Regions from separate parts of the Neobacillus sp. PS2-9 genome, predicted to be linked through region 1. Evidence: riboswitches for the same ligand, from Rfam matches in the RefSeq annotation. Region 1 holds a riboswitch; the other holds the start of a gene.
The links. Region 1 has a riboswitch for lysine ahead of RCG25_RS03750 (ABC transporter substrate-binding protein). Riboswitches for the same ligand answer to the same signal wherever they lie in the genome.
Positions count from the first base shown of each region.

Region 2: linked by a shared signal. The riboswitch ahead of RCG25_RS10785 (amino acid permease) and the one ahead of RCG25_RS03750 (ABC transporter substrate-binding protein) in region 1 are both predicted to bind lysine.

Region 1 is NZ_CP133269.1:735,066-743,375, forward strand. It holds gene RCG25_RS03735 (hypothetical protein) at 1-143, shown strand, start outside; gene RCG25_RS03740 (DUF6241 domain-containing protein) at 177-740, opposite strand; gene RCG25_RS03745 (M20/M25/M40 family metallo-hydrolase) at 840-2,492, opposite strand; lysine riboswitch at 2,686-2,868, shown strand; gene RCG25_RS03750 (ABC transporter substrate-binding protein) at 2,950-3,747, shown strand; gene RCG25_RS03755 (amino acid ABC transporter permease) at 3,800-4,483, shown strand; gene RCG25_RS03760 (amino acid ABC transporter ATP-binding protein) at 4,480-5,202, shown strand; gene RCG25_RS03765 (hypothetical protein) at 5,354-5,620, shown strand; gene RCG25_RS03770 (bifunctional 5,10-methylenetetrahydrofolate dehydrogenase/5,10-methenyltetrahydrofolate cyclohydrolase) at 5,859-6,698, opposite strand; gene RCG25_RS03775 (helix-turn-helix domain-containing protein) at 6,887-7,426, opposite strand; gene RCG25_RS03780 (dioxygenase family protein) at 7,636-8,310, shown strand, end outside.
Region 2 is NZ_CP133269.1:2,146,058-2,154,367, forward strand. It holds gene RCG25_RS10760 (alpha/beta hydrolase) at 1-146, shown strand, start outside; gene asnS (asparagine--tRNA ligase) at 381-1,772, shown strand; one part of gene RCG25_RS10770 (IS3 family transposase) at 1,834-2,783, opposite strand; one part of gene RCG25_RS10770 (IS3 family transposase) at 2,783-3,170, opposite strand; gene RCG25_RS10775 (hypothetical protein) at 3,328-3,495, opposite strand; gene RCG25_RS10780 (helix-turn-helix domain-containing protein) at 3,659-3,877, shown strand; gene RCG25_RS10785 (amino acid permease) at 3,938-5,419, opposite strand; lysine riboswitch at 5,528-5,718, opposite strand; gene RCG25_RS10790 (YitT family protein) at 5,942-6,757, shown strand; gene RCG25_RS10795 (PH domain-containing protein) at 6,804-7,418, opposite strand; gene RCG25_RS10800 (MFS transporter) at 7,674-8,310, shown strand, end outside.

The DNA.
Region 1 (8,310 bases):
GCATTATTCTTGGTGTAATCGGACTATTTACGAGAAGGCGACCAAGGCTATATGCGTGGTGGGGATTGGGGATCAACGTATTTATTCTCCTTTTTACCTTTCTCATGTTTATGCTTGCCTGGACGATCAATGCGAAACCATAATTCACTATAGGATCAAAAAAGAAGTAAGCTCCGCTACGGCTGGGAGCTTACTTCTTTTGCGATGTCATCACCAAAATTATTCAAGATGAAGGTTTCTTCTTCTGCTTTGCTTAAGATTCCGTGGGCTTGCCCAACGGTACCGCCTTGATATTGCCAGAAATAGTTGTGGTCGTCATCGACTGCGGAAAAATTCCCCGCCTTCCATTTTTCAAGAATGGCCAGCAATTGGTCTTTTCGGTCGAAGTCACTGTTGCTCACAATCTCGTACACGCGATTAATGGTATCCTGCATCATAGGGATGGCTCCCCATTTTTCGTTAGCCTTCACTTTTTGATGCGTCATTTTGTGCATCACTTCAATGACCTTATATTCGGAGCTGGTATTATCAATGCCGATATCGTACTGAACACCGCCAATTTTATCTGTTTGTTTGCTTTCCTCATCTTCAGGAGAAGTAGAACTATCCACAGCTTCCGTCTCTACTTTCTCTAGTTTGTTTCCTGACACGGCCTCGCTGTTGATCAATTTATAGGCTCCATAAAATCCACCCAGTAAAACAGCCAAAACAATGGCCGCAAAAATCAAAATTTTCTTCACAACCATCCCCCTTTTTATGCCTGTTTTTCACTCAATTTCCTTTTATTTTTCATGGTTCTTATAAAAAAAGCTTGTAGAAGGGTCTACAAGCTTTGGAGATTATTTGTTTAAAAGTTTCTGAATTACAAGGTTGGTTAGGTTTGGAACGACTTGGAGTGAGTAGGTCATTTCCATCCGCTCCAGCTTTTTATGTGCATCTAAGCCGTATGGACCGATGTTGATGACTGGTACATTGATGTCGCGGATGTCTTGGTAGTCAACAAAGAGCTTCGTGCCCCAGCCAGGGTTGTTGTTGGTTTCCGCCTTTATGCCTGATTCATCATCACTCAGCGCGACAAAGCTCATATCCGAGATATACGGGAAGAAATTCCGCGTCACAATCGGATGTGGATAGTGTGGCTGCATTTCTTCCACCGCTTCATCCAACGCCTGGATCAAGCTCATTTCATCCTCTGTTTTTCCTGTCAATTCAATTCTTGGTGAATATAAGGACGAGTAAAATAGAATGATCGCCGGGCTCTTATCCTTCATCCAATTCCACGCTTCCTCCACCACTCTCGCAGCAAACATGCGCGTATCTAATTCCGGATTATTGACTAGCTTTTCCTTAAATTCATTCATATGTGCGGTGAATGTTTCACCATTCTCAGCCACCAATAATTGCTCCATTTCCTCGTACGTCATGACTTTCGATTTCCAAGGGTGCTGGACATAGGGTTCGCCACTCAATGTACTGTATTGTTTATATCTTTCTTCAAAAGAAGTCAGGGCATTGGTAAAAGCGATATCTGCCTGTTCTCTTAATTTTTCAAGGACATCCTTTGGAGACCAAGAGTGAATAAAGAAATTGTAGTAAACATAAGCAGACAGAGCCGTTTGAACCGTATAGGACGGCTTCAAATCCGTTTGTTTTAACGAAACAGGCGGCACGGTCGTCTCGCCAAACGCTTCGTTGCATAGCTCTGGATTGTAATTGATTTGTCGAGTTAGCTCGGCTGCGATAAAGTTCGGATCGAGTCCTTCAAAGGCAGAGCCTACATGTGTTTCTGCTCCTGTAATGAAAAAGGATGGCAGCAATTTTCCTACTGTGCCTTTATAGATATAGCGATTGTCATCGCCTTCATAGCGCGGCGCCACGAAATCGGCATTAATGGCAGCGGAATAGGCAAAACCATGTTCCTGTTTCCAGCGTTTTAAAGTTTTTAAGGCAGAAAGAACACCGTGTGAGCTGTCTTCCTCGTCACACTCTGCTAAAAGAACCAGGTTTCCGTCTAATTCTTCTGGGTGTTCCGAGTAATATTTTAAGAGATAGAGATGACTAGCGACTCCGCTTTTCATATCAAGGACGCCACGGCCAAACATCCAATCTCCCGACTGTAAATGTTTTTGTGCAGAAGCGGGCAGATTCTCTTTTTTCAGGGATTCCATTAGCTCCTCGGGATAGCAGGCCTGGTCTTTCAAGTGAGTAAAATCATCAATTCCGACTGTATCCGTATGACCCATTAGGATGACGGTTCGATTGCTCGTACCCTTTGTTCCTTTGACAAACGCCAGCACATTATAACGCTCTTGATTGTCATTGTGGGTCTGTTCTAAAACAAGCTGGCCTGGATTTTCTGAAAAATAGGGCCATGAGGAAATCATTGCATATAAAGCCTGGGCAATGGCTTTTTCGCCATAAGTATTTACAACACTTTCAATGTTTACGAGCTGTTTCGTGAATGCCAGTACATCTTCTCGACATTGCAACATATGCCTAACCTTCTTTTCTAGTAATTTGGAAATTTCCTATTTTAGAAAAATGTATCTCAAGAAAGAAAACCCGTCAAGGGTTTTCATTTGGATGTAAATTCCATTAAAAATATTATTGCATTTGTTAGAATACTTTTATATACTAAAAAAAGTTTCGTCAAACTAAATATGAAAATCCTCATCTTTAAGCATTAGATGGGGTAGAGGTCGCGATTTATATCAGTATCCTATGGGAGATTCAGTGAAATCTATGAAAATAGGAAAAAGGATCAATCGCCGAAGCTTCTGAAATCACTTTTTTCAGAAAGCTGGGTCTGCACTCGAATAGGGGCAGAACTGTCACAGTTCCTTGGAATTGTGGAGAACTATCTTCACCAATGCTGATCGATGAGGGTGTGTAGAACACCGTCATATGCCATTGTGACGGTGTTTTTTTATTAACTAGGGAGGTATATTTATGAAAAAAATTGCAATTTTATTAGCTGCAGCGATGATGTTACTTCTATCTGCTTGCGGCACGGAGAAGGCTGATGGGGAAAAGGCAGCGAAAGCAAGCAGTGGTAAGCATGAATTAGTGAAAAAAGGTGCCTTAACGTTCTCTATGACTGGACAATATCCGCCATTAAACTTTAAGAAAGACGGAAAATTAACTGGATTTGACGTTGAAATCGGAACAGAAATTGCGAAAAGAATTGGACTCGAAGCCAATCCTGTAACAAACCCATGGGAAACGATTATTCAAGGGTTAAAGGCAAAGAAATACGATGCGATTATCGGTAGTATGACGGCAACACCTGAGCGTGATAAGCAGGTTGACTTCACGAATCCATACTATCTATCTGGTGCACAGATTTTTGTAGCGGAAGGCAACACAGATATTCAGTCAAAGGAAGACCTAAAGGGTAAGACAATCGGAGTTATTCAAGCGAGCACATGGAAGGACATGGCCGAAGATCTATCTGACCAAGTGAAAGGCTATCCAACAGACGTCAACGCTCTTCAAGACTTGGCACTTGGTCGTTTGGATGCTGTTATCACTGACAAAATTGTTGGGGTAAGTGCAAAAAATGAAAAAGGTCTAAAAATTAAAGCAATCGGCGGATTGTTGAACGAAGACCGTGTGAGTGTAGCGGTTGCTGAAGGAAACAAAGAACTCGCTGACAAAATTAACGAAGCAATCCAATCAATGATTGACGATGGTACGTACGAAAAAATCAGTATGAAATGGTTCAACACCAACGTAATGGAAAAGTAAGAAATTGTGTCGAAGGGGGACTGTCCCCCTTCAAAAAAAGGAGGTAAGCCTCGTGGTTTTTTTAGATAATATTATTAGTATTTTTAGTGAGCATGGAATTGCTTTTTTGAAAGCTTCTTGGATGACGATCTCAATTACAGCGATCTCTCTATTATTTGCGATGGTGATCGGCATTATTTTTGCCGCCTTTAAGATCTCGACTAGTAAACTATTAAATCGCATTGCTGACATCTATATTGGGATTATTCGCGGAACCCCGCTGATTGTTCAAATCATGTTCTTATATTATGGACTTGCCAACATCGTGAACTTGGATAGCTTCACGGCAGGGGCATTGGCATTGGGTGTTCACACGGGCGCGTATATCGCAGAAATTTTCAGAGGAGCGGTTCAATCGATTGACCGCGGTCAGATGGAAGCGGCCAGGTCGCTTGGAATGAACTATTCACTTGCGATGAGAAGAATTATTTTCCCACAGGCTTTCAAAAGATCAATTCCGGCCCTTGCCAATCAGTTTATTATTGGCTTAAAGGATTCTTCACTAGTTGCCTATATTGCGGTAACAGACCTTTACAACACGGCCCTTAGTGTACAAGGGGAAAACTATATGCCGTTTGAAACGTATTTTGTCGTAGGAATCTATTACTTAATTATCGTTCTAATTTTCACATGGGTAGCTAACCTGATTGAAAAGAAACTCGATGTGAGTAAACCGAAGGAGGTACGTGTCGCATGATTCAAGTTCGTAATCTATCAAAATCCTTTGGTAAGCTTGACGTGTTAAAGAATATTGACTTGGAGATTCATGAACAAGAAGTCGTCGTCCTGATTGGTGCCAGCGGTTCTGGTAAAAGTACGTTGCTTCGCTGTTTGAACTTTTTAGAGGTGGCAGAGCAGGGAGAGGTTACGATTGATTCTGAGAAAATTGATCTCACCAAAACGAACTTGAATAAAGTGAGAGAAAAGGTAGGAATGGTGTTTCAGCACTTCAATCTTTTCCCGCATAAAACGGTGTTAGAAAATATTATCGAAGCCCCCATTTTTGTTAGAAAAGAAACGAAAGAAGCTGCAAGCACAAAAGCGATGAACCTTTTGAAAAAAGTAGGCCTTGCTGATAAAGCAAACTACTATCCGGAGCAGCTGTCTGGTGGGCAAAAGCAGCGGGTGGCGATTGCAAGAGCGTTGGCGATGGAACCGAAAGTTATGCTGTTTGATGAGCCAACGTCGGCATTGGATCCTGAGCTAGTAGGGGAAGTGCTTCAGGTTATGAAGGATTTGGCCCGAGAAGGGATGACGATGGTGATCGTGACCCATGAAATGGGCTTTGCAAGAGAAGTGGCTGACCGTGTGATCATGTTGGCGGACGGCAATATAATAGAAGAAGGACATCCAAATGAGATCTTCGTGAACCCTCAGCATGAGCGGACACAGCGGTTTTTGAATCAAATCTTATAGAATCCCTTTTAAAAATGACGTGTGAATTGCCACACGTCATTTTTCCATTTATTAAAGTAAAAGGGTGCATTTCTTCAAGAAGGAGAAATGTACTTTAGTATTGAAGTAATGTTGTAGGTTGGTTCAACAAGATAAAAGAGGGAGTTGAAAAATGAAATTTAATAAAGAAGTAGTTAAAAACTTAAATCATGGATATGAAGATATAATAGAGTTATCCAGGAGTTGTAAATTTTCTGACTGTACTCATATAAACGAGATTGACTGTGAAGTTAAAAAGGCAATTTCTGAAGGTACTCTTCCAGAAGAAAGATTTAATAACTATTATAGTGATAAAAACGAAGCAGAATATGTTTCTAAACAAAAGAATAAAACTAAGGCTATCGATTACATGAAACAAAGGAAACTTTTTAAGAGGTAAATAAATAGGAAGCTAATCTTAAAAAGACTAGCTTCCTATTTTTTCATTGGGTTCTGTTAAAATGGCCTGTTGATTTCCGCTCCAGGCACTTCGCTTTCCGTGGGTGTTTCGGCGAGCCTCCTCGGCGAAAGGCGCCTGCGGGGTCTCCCCTGAACCATACTCCCACAGGAGTCTTCGTGCCTTCCGCTCCAATCAACAGGGTGTAAAAATCAACACCGTTCTTTAACACAGCATTTTATTACAATCTATTTTTCTCAGCCGAATCAACCGTATGTTTCAAGAGCATGGAAATGGTTACAGGGCCTACTCCACCTGGGACAGGTGTGATGGCACTTGCCATCTCTAAGCAAGATTCATAATCGATATCTCCAATATTACCTTTGTTATATCCAGCGTCGAGGACAACAGCCCCCTCTTTTAGCCAGGAACCTTGAATAAATTTAGGCTTTCCTACTGCTGCCACAACGATATCTGCTTGTTTTAACAGGTTGGATAAGTTGGTTGTTTTAGAATGGCACGTGGTCACCGTCGCATTTTCATTAAGCAGTAACGCCGAAACAGGCTTACCTAAGATCGGGCTTCTTCCCACAACGACCGCATGTTTTCCTTCGACAGGAATCTTGTAATAATGGATGATTTCCATAATGGCTGCTGGTGTACAGGATGGATACATTCCAAACCCTAATGCCGTCTGCCCGTAACCTGCACTTGTCACCCCATCTACATCTTTTCGGATATCAATAGACTCGAAAGCCAGGCGCTCATCGATGTGCGATGGAACAGGATGCTGCAAAAGAATCCCATGTACAGAGTCGTCTTCGTTTAAATCTTTAATGGCTGCTAACAATTCTTCCGTCGTTGTTTCTTCAGGCAAATGGACCCTAATCGAATGAATCCCTAATTTTTCACACTCATTCCCTTTCATTCTTACGTACGTTTCTGAGGAAGGATCATTTCCTACTAAAATCGTTGCAAGGCATGGTATGATCCCATCGTTTTTTAACGTTTCAATTCGTCCTTTTAATTTTTCTTTGATTTCTTTAGCTACAACAGTTCCATCCAAAATGATTTTTTCCATATTATCGCCTCCGAAAGAAAATAAAAAAGAGATAAGGAAATACATCCTTATCTCTGCCCAGACGACCCGACCATATAAGTACACAGCTTCCTTGTGGTTGTTTCCACAGATGTCGTCAGTTACTGTGACTGCTTTTGTTATATGAAAAAGATATCATATTAAGGATAAATGTCAACCGAAATTATAAGCTAGAAAACATCATTCCGTTCTGTATCAGAGTAGACGGAGATCAGTACTATCGCTTTTTCCTCACCCACATTTTTAACAAAGTGGGGGACGCTTGCATTCCAGCTAAAGGTATCCCCTTCTTCCAAGATGAATGAATCTTCGCCCTGTTCGGCAAGGATTTTTCCTTCTAAGACTAAATGGGACTCCTCCCCTTCATGGGCATTGGCTTCCCCCATGGATGCACCCGGAGGAAACTCCACCAACCTCATGTGTAAGCCACCTTGTGAAGTTAAATGCTCAATTTTTAAGTTGTTATAGGTTGAATACGTTCGTTCCGTCTTTTTAACCACACGCATATGCTGCTTTTTTTCTAATAATAAATAGGGTAAAGGCACTCCTAGAAAAGTCGCTATTGTCTGCAGTGTGTTAATGGAAGGAGAGGTATTATTGTTCTCTACATTACTGATAAAGCCTTTCGATAGTCCCGTTCCTTCACACATTTGGGCAATCGTAATTTTCTTCCTGTTTCGTATCGCGCGAATCTTAGATCCAATATCCACGTAAGCCACCTCGAATGTTTCCTAATAAAAAACTTAATTCTATCTTAGCAAAAAAGTGATTGACAATCCATAGTGTTTGGAGTTATCTTATAGATAATAATTATTCCTACTTGGAAACTTATTTTCGTCTAATAGTTTTCTAATATGAATATATTATCTTTATTTAAATTTACAAACCCCTTTATATAAAACTTTAAGGAGAGGATCATATGCTTCCATCATTATTTATCGCACACGGAGCTCCGTTACTTGCGATTGAAAACAATGAGTATACACAGTTTTTAAATCAATTAGGACGTACTCTACCAAGACCAAAGGCAATTGTTTTATTTTCCGCCCACTGGGAATCGAATATGCAACAGGTGAGCAGTGCCCCTGAATACCGCACGATTTATGATTTTGGCGGATTTCCTGAAGCCTTGTACAAAATAGAATATCCAGCTAAGGGAAATCATGACATCACCAAAGAAATTACTGAACTATTCACTAGCCAAGGCGTTTCATATGAAGTTGATGCAACGCGCGGATTGGATCACGGTGCATGGGTTGTATTGAGGATGTTGTATCCAAATGCGGATATACCTGTGATTTCGATGTCGGTTAATCCCGACCTTTCACCTGCAGAACAGTATCAGATTGGGAAGTCTTTGGCAGGGTTAAGAGAAAAGGATGTATTAATTATTGCCAGTGGAGGAACGGTGCATAATCTCCGAGCATTAAATTGGGATAAGGATCGCACCGGCGGAATTGATGACTGGGCACTCGCGTTTGATGAGTGGTTAGCCCGTCATTTAAAAAATTGGGATGTAGACTCACTTTTCAATTATCAGACATTAGCACCGAATGCCAACATTGCCGTGCCGCCATATGGCACAGAGCACTTT
Region 2 (8,310 bases), 1.4 Mb from region 1:
TTTATACTGCAGCAAGCTCTCCAAAAAAAATAAGTTGGTATCAAACAGACCATGGATTTTCACAGTGTGAAGAAGCCTTTTTAGATCGCCATAATTGGCTTCTTGATAAGATTGGACTACCCAATGACATCTTTGTAACGGAATAAACAGTAAACAAAAAATTAATTCGCTCACAAACGGGAATTTTGTTGAAAATTGCTTCATTGAATGGTATTTTATATAATATTGAAGGGATAAAAGAAAAACGAGGATAGTCAGTGAATTTTACCTTTCGTCCCAATGGGATGGGAGGTTTTTTATTTCGTCACCTAGTCCATTGGTGGAATACAATGCCATTGGCCAATTGATGACCTTATACATATGATTTAGGAGGAACTACTTTGAAACAGGCCTTAATCAAGGATTTGTACAGAAACACAGAAAGTTATGTGGAACAAAAGGTGAAATTATCAGGATGGATTCGTACCATCCGCGATTCCAAAACATTTGGTTTTATTGAATTAAATGATGGTAGCTTCTTTAAAGGAGTTCAAATCGTTTTTGACGAGCAATTAAATAATTTTAAAGAAATAACAAAGCTTCCGATAAGTTCAACGATTAAAGTAGAAGGAGATTTTATTTATACTCCTCAAGCAAAGCAGCCATTTGAAATTAAAGCAACTGAAATCACTATTGAAGGTACCTCAAATGTAGATTATCCGTTACAAAAGAAACGACATACATTTGAATACCTTAGAACGATAGCCCATTTACGACCAAGAACTAACACATTTGCGGCTGTCTTTCGGGTGAGATCATTAGCAGCATATGCCATCCATAAATTCTTCCAAGATAAAGGATTTGTAAACGTCCATTCTCCGATTATCACTGGAAGTGATACGGAGGGTGCGGGAGAAATGTTCCGTGTGACTACATTGGATTTGGAAAATCTTCCGAAAAATGAAGAAGGAAAAACGGATACATCAAAAGATTTCTTCGGTAAAGAGTCTAACTTAACTGTTAGTGGACAGCTTTCAGCAGAAGCATTTGCCTTAGCTTTCCGTAATGTTTATACCTTTGGACCGACCTTTAGAGCTGAAAATTCTAACACCGCTCGACACGCAGCAGAGTTTTGGATGATTGAACCAGAAATCGCTTTTGGGGAGCTTCCTGATATTATGGATCTTGCTGAAGAGATGGTTAAGTCTGTTATTGGTTATGTTATTGAACAAGCGCCAGAGGAAATGAACTTCTTCAATAGTTTCGTTGAAAAAGGCTTATTAGATCGCTTAAATAATGCCTTTACGGCGGATTTCGGCAGAGTGACATATACAGAAGCAATTAACCTGTTAAAAGAATCCGGTGAAAATTTTGCTTATCCCGTTGAATGGGGAGCAGACCTTCAAACAGAGCACGAGCGATATCTGTGCGAAAAAGTGTTCCAAAAGCCAGTATTTGTTACTGACTATCCAAAAGAAATTAAAGCCTTCTATATGAGATTGAACGAAGATAATAAAACAGTTGCTGCAACAGACTTACTAGTTCCAGGAATTGGAGAGTTAATTGGAGGCAGCCAGCGTGAAGAGCGTGAAGATATTTTAGCTGGAAAAATTAATGAACTTGGTATGAATGAGGAAGATTACTGGTGGTACTTAGAGCTAAGAAAATACGGCGGAACTAAACATTCTGGTTATGGCCTTGGATTTGAACGTTTAATTATGTACTTAACTGGTATGACAAACATCAGAGATGTCATTCCATTCCCAAGAACTCCAGGTAATGCAGAATTTTAAGCCAAAAAAGACCAATTCATTCTAATGTGTACCCGTTGTAAAGGACATTTTTAAAAAAAGCCTAGGCAGATTTAAGAAGATGGTCTCTGTATTGAACAGGGGTCATCTTTTTTAAATTCCATTGATATCTATAGTGGTTGTAATACGTCATATATTGCTTAATTTCTCTTTTTAGCTCCTCTAGGGTTGTACATTCTTTTATATAAGCTTCGTCTTTTAAGTGGCCAAAGAAAGATTCTTGAGGTGCGTTATCCCAACAATTACCTCTTCTTGACATAGATTGGCGTAGTTTAAGTTTTTTTACAGCTTTTTGAAAATCCGGATGCGTATAATGTACTCCTTGGTCTGAATGGATCAATGCATCTTTCGCTTTTTTAAAGTGTTTATTCTTCTTTAGTTTTTTAAGAGTGTCTGTGGCTAAATCAATGGTCATACGTTCTGAAATATTATAGGCTAATAGTTCACCTGTGGAACCATCTTTTATGGCTGATAAATAAGCTTTCCGACCTTCACCGTAAAATAAGTAAGTGATATCTGTTAGAAGAACTTTATAAGGGATTTCCTGTTTAAATTCCCGATTTAAAAGGTTTGGTACGACTCTATGTTCTTGTGTGGCTTTCATCATCCGTCTATAGGGATTTGCCTTTCTAATAGGGCAAATAATACCGTATTTCTTCATGATTCTTCTAATCCGTTTTAAATTGTATTTAACATTAAATTGACCCGCCAAAGTCATTTTAATTTGACGTGCCCCTTTCTTACGGCGTTTAAAATGAAAGGCTTTTAGGATGATCTCCTTCACTTTCTCATCTTCCGCTTCTTTTTCTTTTCTTATTTTTTGTGACCGTTCAGAGAAATAATTATAATAACCAGACCGTGAAACACCAGCCACGTTACATAAATAGCTCACCATATTCTTCAACTTATATTTCTGTATAACTGAACGGATAAGGATAAACTTTTGATCAGTGGGTAAGGTTATAGGTTCCTTTTCAGCCCCCTTTCTGCAAATCGTATCTTTTTTAATAGTTCATTTTCTGCCTTTAATAAATTATTTTGAGCTTCTAATCTCGCAAATTTCTCTTCTAGTGTTAGCTCCCTTTCACCAAGTCTCCCTGAATTTTCACCTCTGGTATCGCGTAGACCGGCTACTCCGTTTTCTCTATAGGAGGCGCGCCATCTCTTACCAGCAGCTCTAACACGATCCATTCCTAAAACATCAATATCGAATCCACATTGTTCAAATATCTCTCTAGGTAGCTTTCCACCTGCATTTTCTTCAATGAAAAGATGCTTAAACTCATCTGTATAGGTTATTCCCTTTGATCTAACTGATTTAACATAAGGGTTATTAGAAAGAATCTTAACCTCTTTCTCTGTAAATAATCTCTTACTCATCTGCATTCCCCAATCCCATTTTTCTTAAGTATACAAAAAAGTACCCGATAGAGGACTTTTTTAAGTGTCTACTCTATCGGGTACATTTTATTCAGTGAATTGGTCTTTTTTGTGTTTTTTCACATTGTTGGGGCTGATCAAGGCGCTTGCGCTTTTCTTACTGTAATTCTTCTTCAAAATAAAATGTACCTGGGTGCTCTTTAACGGTATAGGAATATCTCTTCATATTTTTTACATATTGCCATTTTAAGATTGTGACATTTTCACCAGTTTCTTTAATGTTTACAGTTTGGCCGCTACTATATCGGTTGTTTGAATTCTTCATTTAATTACACCCCTTCTATATTACAACTTAAGTATAACACAAATTAATTTATTCTATTTGTCCTTCATTTAGGTTATACTATAAAGTTAAAAATTGGAAACACTGCCTTTTCCTTTCATTTTTAATGCTACTATGATATGATGGTTAAAAGTGAGGTGTCATTTTGACAAATTATAAAGCAAAAAAGAGTAACCTCAAGGCCTTATTATCAAAAAACGGCATGGACTTGGTTGGTTTGGAAAAGAATACTAATATACCTAGAAGTCAACTCAATGACTATTTATCCAAGAAGGTAATGAGTTTAAATTCTGCAATGACCATTTCCAAAGAATTGAATTGCAAGATTGAAGATTTATATGTATGGACTGCTGAAGAAGCATAATCTTAAAGAAAAAAACAGACTCATGTGAGTCTGTTTTTTTTTTTAGCTTTTTCAACAATTTTAGTTAGATAAATCACATTTATCCAAAGGAATTACTTTAGTTTTCTTTGTTAATTTGTATCCCAACCATAAGATAAGGAAAAGCGGTAAACCAATATAAGAAACCAACACACCATTCCAATCGATAGTGCTTCCAATAAAGGCTGAATAGTTTTGTCCTAAAACAACGAATCCGCAGACAGCAAAAGCGAAAATAGGACCGAAAGGGAAGAATTTTGATTTATATGGTAATAAACTTAAATCCTTTCCTTGCGCTATAAAGGCTTTTCTGAATCGATAGTGACAGATTGCAATTCCCAGCCAAGCAATAAAGCCGGACATACCTGAAGCATTTAATAACCAGACATAAACCGTGCCATCTCCGAAGAAAGAGGCAAGAAAGGCCAAAGTACCTACTAAAGTTGTTGCAAATAGAGCATTGACAGGTACACCATTTTTATTTAGTTTCCCTAGAAACTTGGGAGCTTTTCCTTCACGTGCTAAGTCCCAGAGCATTCGGGTAGAAGCGTACATACCAGAATTACCAGCAGATAAAACTGCTGTTAAGATAACCGCGTTCATTACTGAAGCAGCAAAAGCAATTCCAGCCTTTTGAAAGACAAGCGTAAAGGGACTAACCGTAACATCACCATTTGCTAAATTTTCATTTGTAAAAGGAATTAGAAGTCCGATTACTAAAATAGCTAGTACATAAAATAAAAGAATTCGCCAAAATACTTGTTTCACTGCTCGTGGAATAGCTTTCCTTGGATCTTCCGTCTCACCAGCAGCAACACCTAAAAGCTCTGTTCCTTGGAAGGAAAATCCAGCTGCCATAAAAATTCCTAGCATTGCCATAAAACCGCCATGGAAAGGAGCATCACCAACTGTGAAATTTTTGAAGCCGATTGCCTCATCTCCCATGATACCGAAAATCATTAGTGTACCAATTATGATAAAGACAATAACCGTTACTACCTTTATTAAGGAAAACCAGTATTCTGCTTCACCAAATCCTTTAACAGAAAGATAATTTAATAGGAACATAATGACTAAAAAGATTCCACTCCAAATGAAGGATGGTGTTTGTGGGAACCAAAATTTCATGATCATCGTAACAGCTGCTAACTCGGCTGCAATGGTAATTGCCCAGTTATACCAGTAATTCCAACCTAGTGCAAAACCTAAGGAAGGATCGACGAATTTAGTTGCATACGTACTAAAGCTTCCAGCAACGGGCATATAGGCTCCCATCTCTGCTAACCCCTGCATCAAAAAGTAAACCATTAGACCAATAATAATATAGGAGAGAATAGCTCCGCCTGGTCCTGCAGAATGTATGGCCCCGCCACTGGCAAGGAATAAACCTGTACCAATTGTTCCTCCAAGAGAAATCATGGTAAGGTGACGAGATTTAAGGCTTCGTCTTAACTCTGAGGGTTCTTTTTTAGGTGATAAATCACCATTATATTCATTTTCTTTTAATACTTTTGCTGTTTGCATTATCTTTACTCCTTTTTTGTTTTCTTTCTTTTTTCGAGAAGGAGTTTGGAATAAAAAATGCCATCGAAGTAGAATCGATGGCATTATCAATACCCCGCATCATACCTTTCGAAAGATAGCTCAACACGAATGGCTGGTAGGTCCAATTCGTGACAGTTCTGTTCCTATTTGGAGACAGCCCCAGCATGCTTTGTCAGAGAGTAAAGCACACTTCGGCAGTTTTTCCTTTCAAACGGGGTCAAAAATGTCTCTGCATCTCATCCGCTTTACTAATAAAAACCGCGACCTCTACCTCATCGGTTTGATGAGGATTTAGCTTATGAAATTAATATATTTCTAAAGTATAAATAATATTGTACATTTGTCAATATGTTTTTCTTGAATAACTTTTTTACTCATTCAACCTAACAGTAATTAACAGATAATTAAATCTTTTGGAAAAAAACTATTAAATTTACTTTAAAAATGATAATCGGTATTATTTTTAAGTATAATGATGGCAGGTATTCGGAGGTATTTTCCATGCGGATTTTTGGGATTATTACGGGATCACTAATTGTTGTACTAGCATTTAACCTTTTTTTAATACCTCACGAAGTGTTAAGCAGTGGACTAAGTGGTATTTCCATGATAGTAGGTATGGTTACACCACTTAATACTGGGTTAGCAAATTTTCTTTTGAATTTTCCGTTACTGGTTATTGGGTACAAAATGTTAGGCAAAAAATTTATTATGAACTCGATCTTTTCAGTGCTCATCATATCAGTTGGGCTCTATGTGGTACCTGTCTACGAAATTGCAAATGATAAGATATTATCCTCCATTTTTGGCGGCGCTTTAACAGGTCTTGGGGTAGGCATTGTCTTCCGAAGTTCTGGATCTACAGGTGGCTTTGATATTATTGGAATGATTGTTTCGAGAAAAAAGGACTTTCCAATAGGTGCACTTCTATCAGGTATGAACGCAGTTGTTATTTTGATAAGTGGATTTCTGTTTAATTGGGATGCTGCTTTGAATACCTTAGTATCTATTTTTGTAACAGGTAAAGTAGTTGATGCCATCTATACTGACCATGCTAAGCTAACGATAATGATCATTACAGAAAAGGGTGAAGAGATGAGGTCACATCTGTTAACCAATCTGTATCGAGGGTTGACAATTATAGATGGTGTTGGCGGCTACTCCAATAATAAACGAAATGTATTAATAACAGTGATATCACGATATGAACTGAATGAGATTAAAAATCTCATTGTTGAAGTAGATCCTTCAGCATTCGTCAATATAACTGAAACGATAGAAGTAATGGGACTGTTTCATCGTCCTAGTCCCTCATAAGAAAAAAATGGGCCTGCACTATACTAATAGTGAGGCCCATTTTTTATCAATTATTAATGTATTTTTCAAATACAAAACCAAAATCTTTCACACAATACTGTTTTTTACTATCTTCTAACCATTGAAAAGCTGCTTGGTTTAGCATTTTAAATTGTACAACTAAATTGCTATCTGGACTTGTTATTCGACCTATAGTAGTAGAGGCAACATCAAGGCTTTGTTTGGCAAATTGAAGGCTAATTTCATTTTCATGAGATATTTCGGCAATTTTTATCAAAGCTTTATATAAATCTTTCACTTCTTCAATATGTTTTTTATGAATATCAATTGAGAAAGGCTGTGAGCCAATTTTAAACTTAATTTCAACATCAAGGTCTACAGTCCCAGCTGTTTCAAGTTTAACATCAGAAATCCGATTGGTTGCAAAGCTATATCGATGCAGCATACGCTTCTTGCTTGTAGCACTTGTACCATCAAGGTGAATTAGGGCGTTATTTGTAAAACAATATTCATCCGATTTTGATTTAATTAGAAAATAAATCTTCTCATTATCTTCGTGCATAACATAATCATCAGCATCAACCTTATCATAATTCTCTGGTTTAATAACAGAACCAACATCACTTAATCCTAAAATATCAGCAGCTACTTTTCCAAACATTCTCTCAACCTCACTTTTTAAGAATCTTGACATACATATGTACGAACGATGCGGCATAAAGTTTCACAACTATTTTTTAAAATTTCGAACTACAAAACACTTTATGATCATAATGGTCAGTGTATGAGTTAACAGTATTACGGATAATAAAGAAATTTGTTAAACTTAAAAATGAACCTAATGTGAATGGAGGTAGGCCAATGTAAGCACCTATACTTTTTTATAAATAATTTAATAAAAAGTGAGGGTGCTTTTATGTCCAATTTTGTTAGAAAAGAGACTTCTTTTCGGTTTCTTTGGTGTGGGCAAATATTTGCTAACCTAGGGGATATTTTGTATGTAGTTTGTTTAATTAAGTTAATTTTTGACGCGACTGGATCAGTTACCTATATCTCGCTTGTCCCATTTTTTAATACCATTTCTGCCTTAATTAGCGGGCTATTAGCCCCGTTAATAATAAATAAATTTAAGCTCACATCAATCTTGTCATATTCTCAAACCGGTAAGACGGTGCTTTTGCTTTTGTTATGTTTTGTTGGGGCCACTATGGGAGAAGAAAGGTTGTTTTGGATTTATCTTCTGATTTGCCTTATATCTTTTTTAGACGGGTGGGCGTCCCCAGCTCGGAACGCACTAATTCCTAGTCTAGTTGATGAGAGTAAACTGCTGAAAACTAATAGTTTACTCTCTATATCTGATCAATTAGTTCAGCTTATTGCCTGGCCGATTGGGAGTATTTTGTTGGTTTTATCTGGTTCGATAAATATACTTTGGTTAGCTTTCATACTGTTTCTTCTTTCAACTGTTTTTATGTGGCAGATTAAAGGTGGCTGGAAAGAATCACCCCAAGGAAACGAAGCGCATATGGATGTGTTAAAGGAAGGCTGGGCTA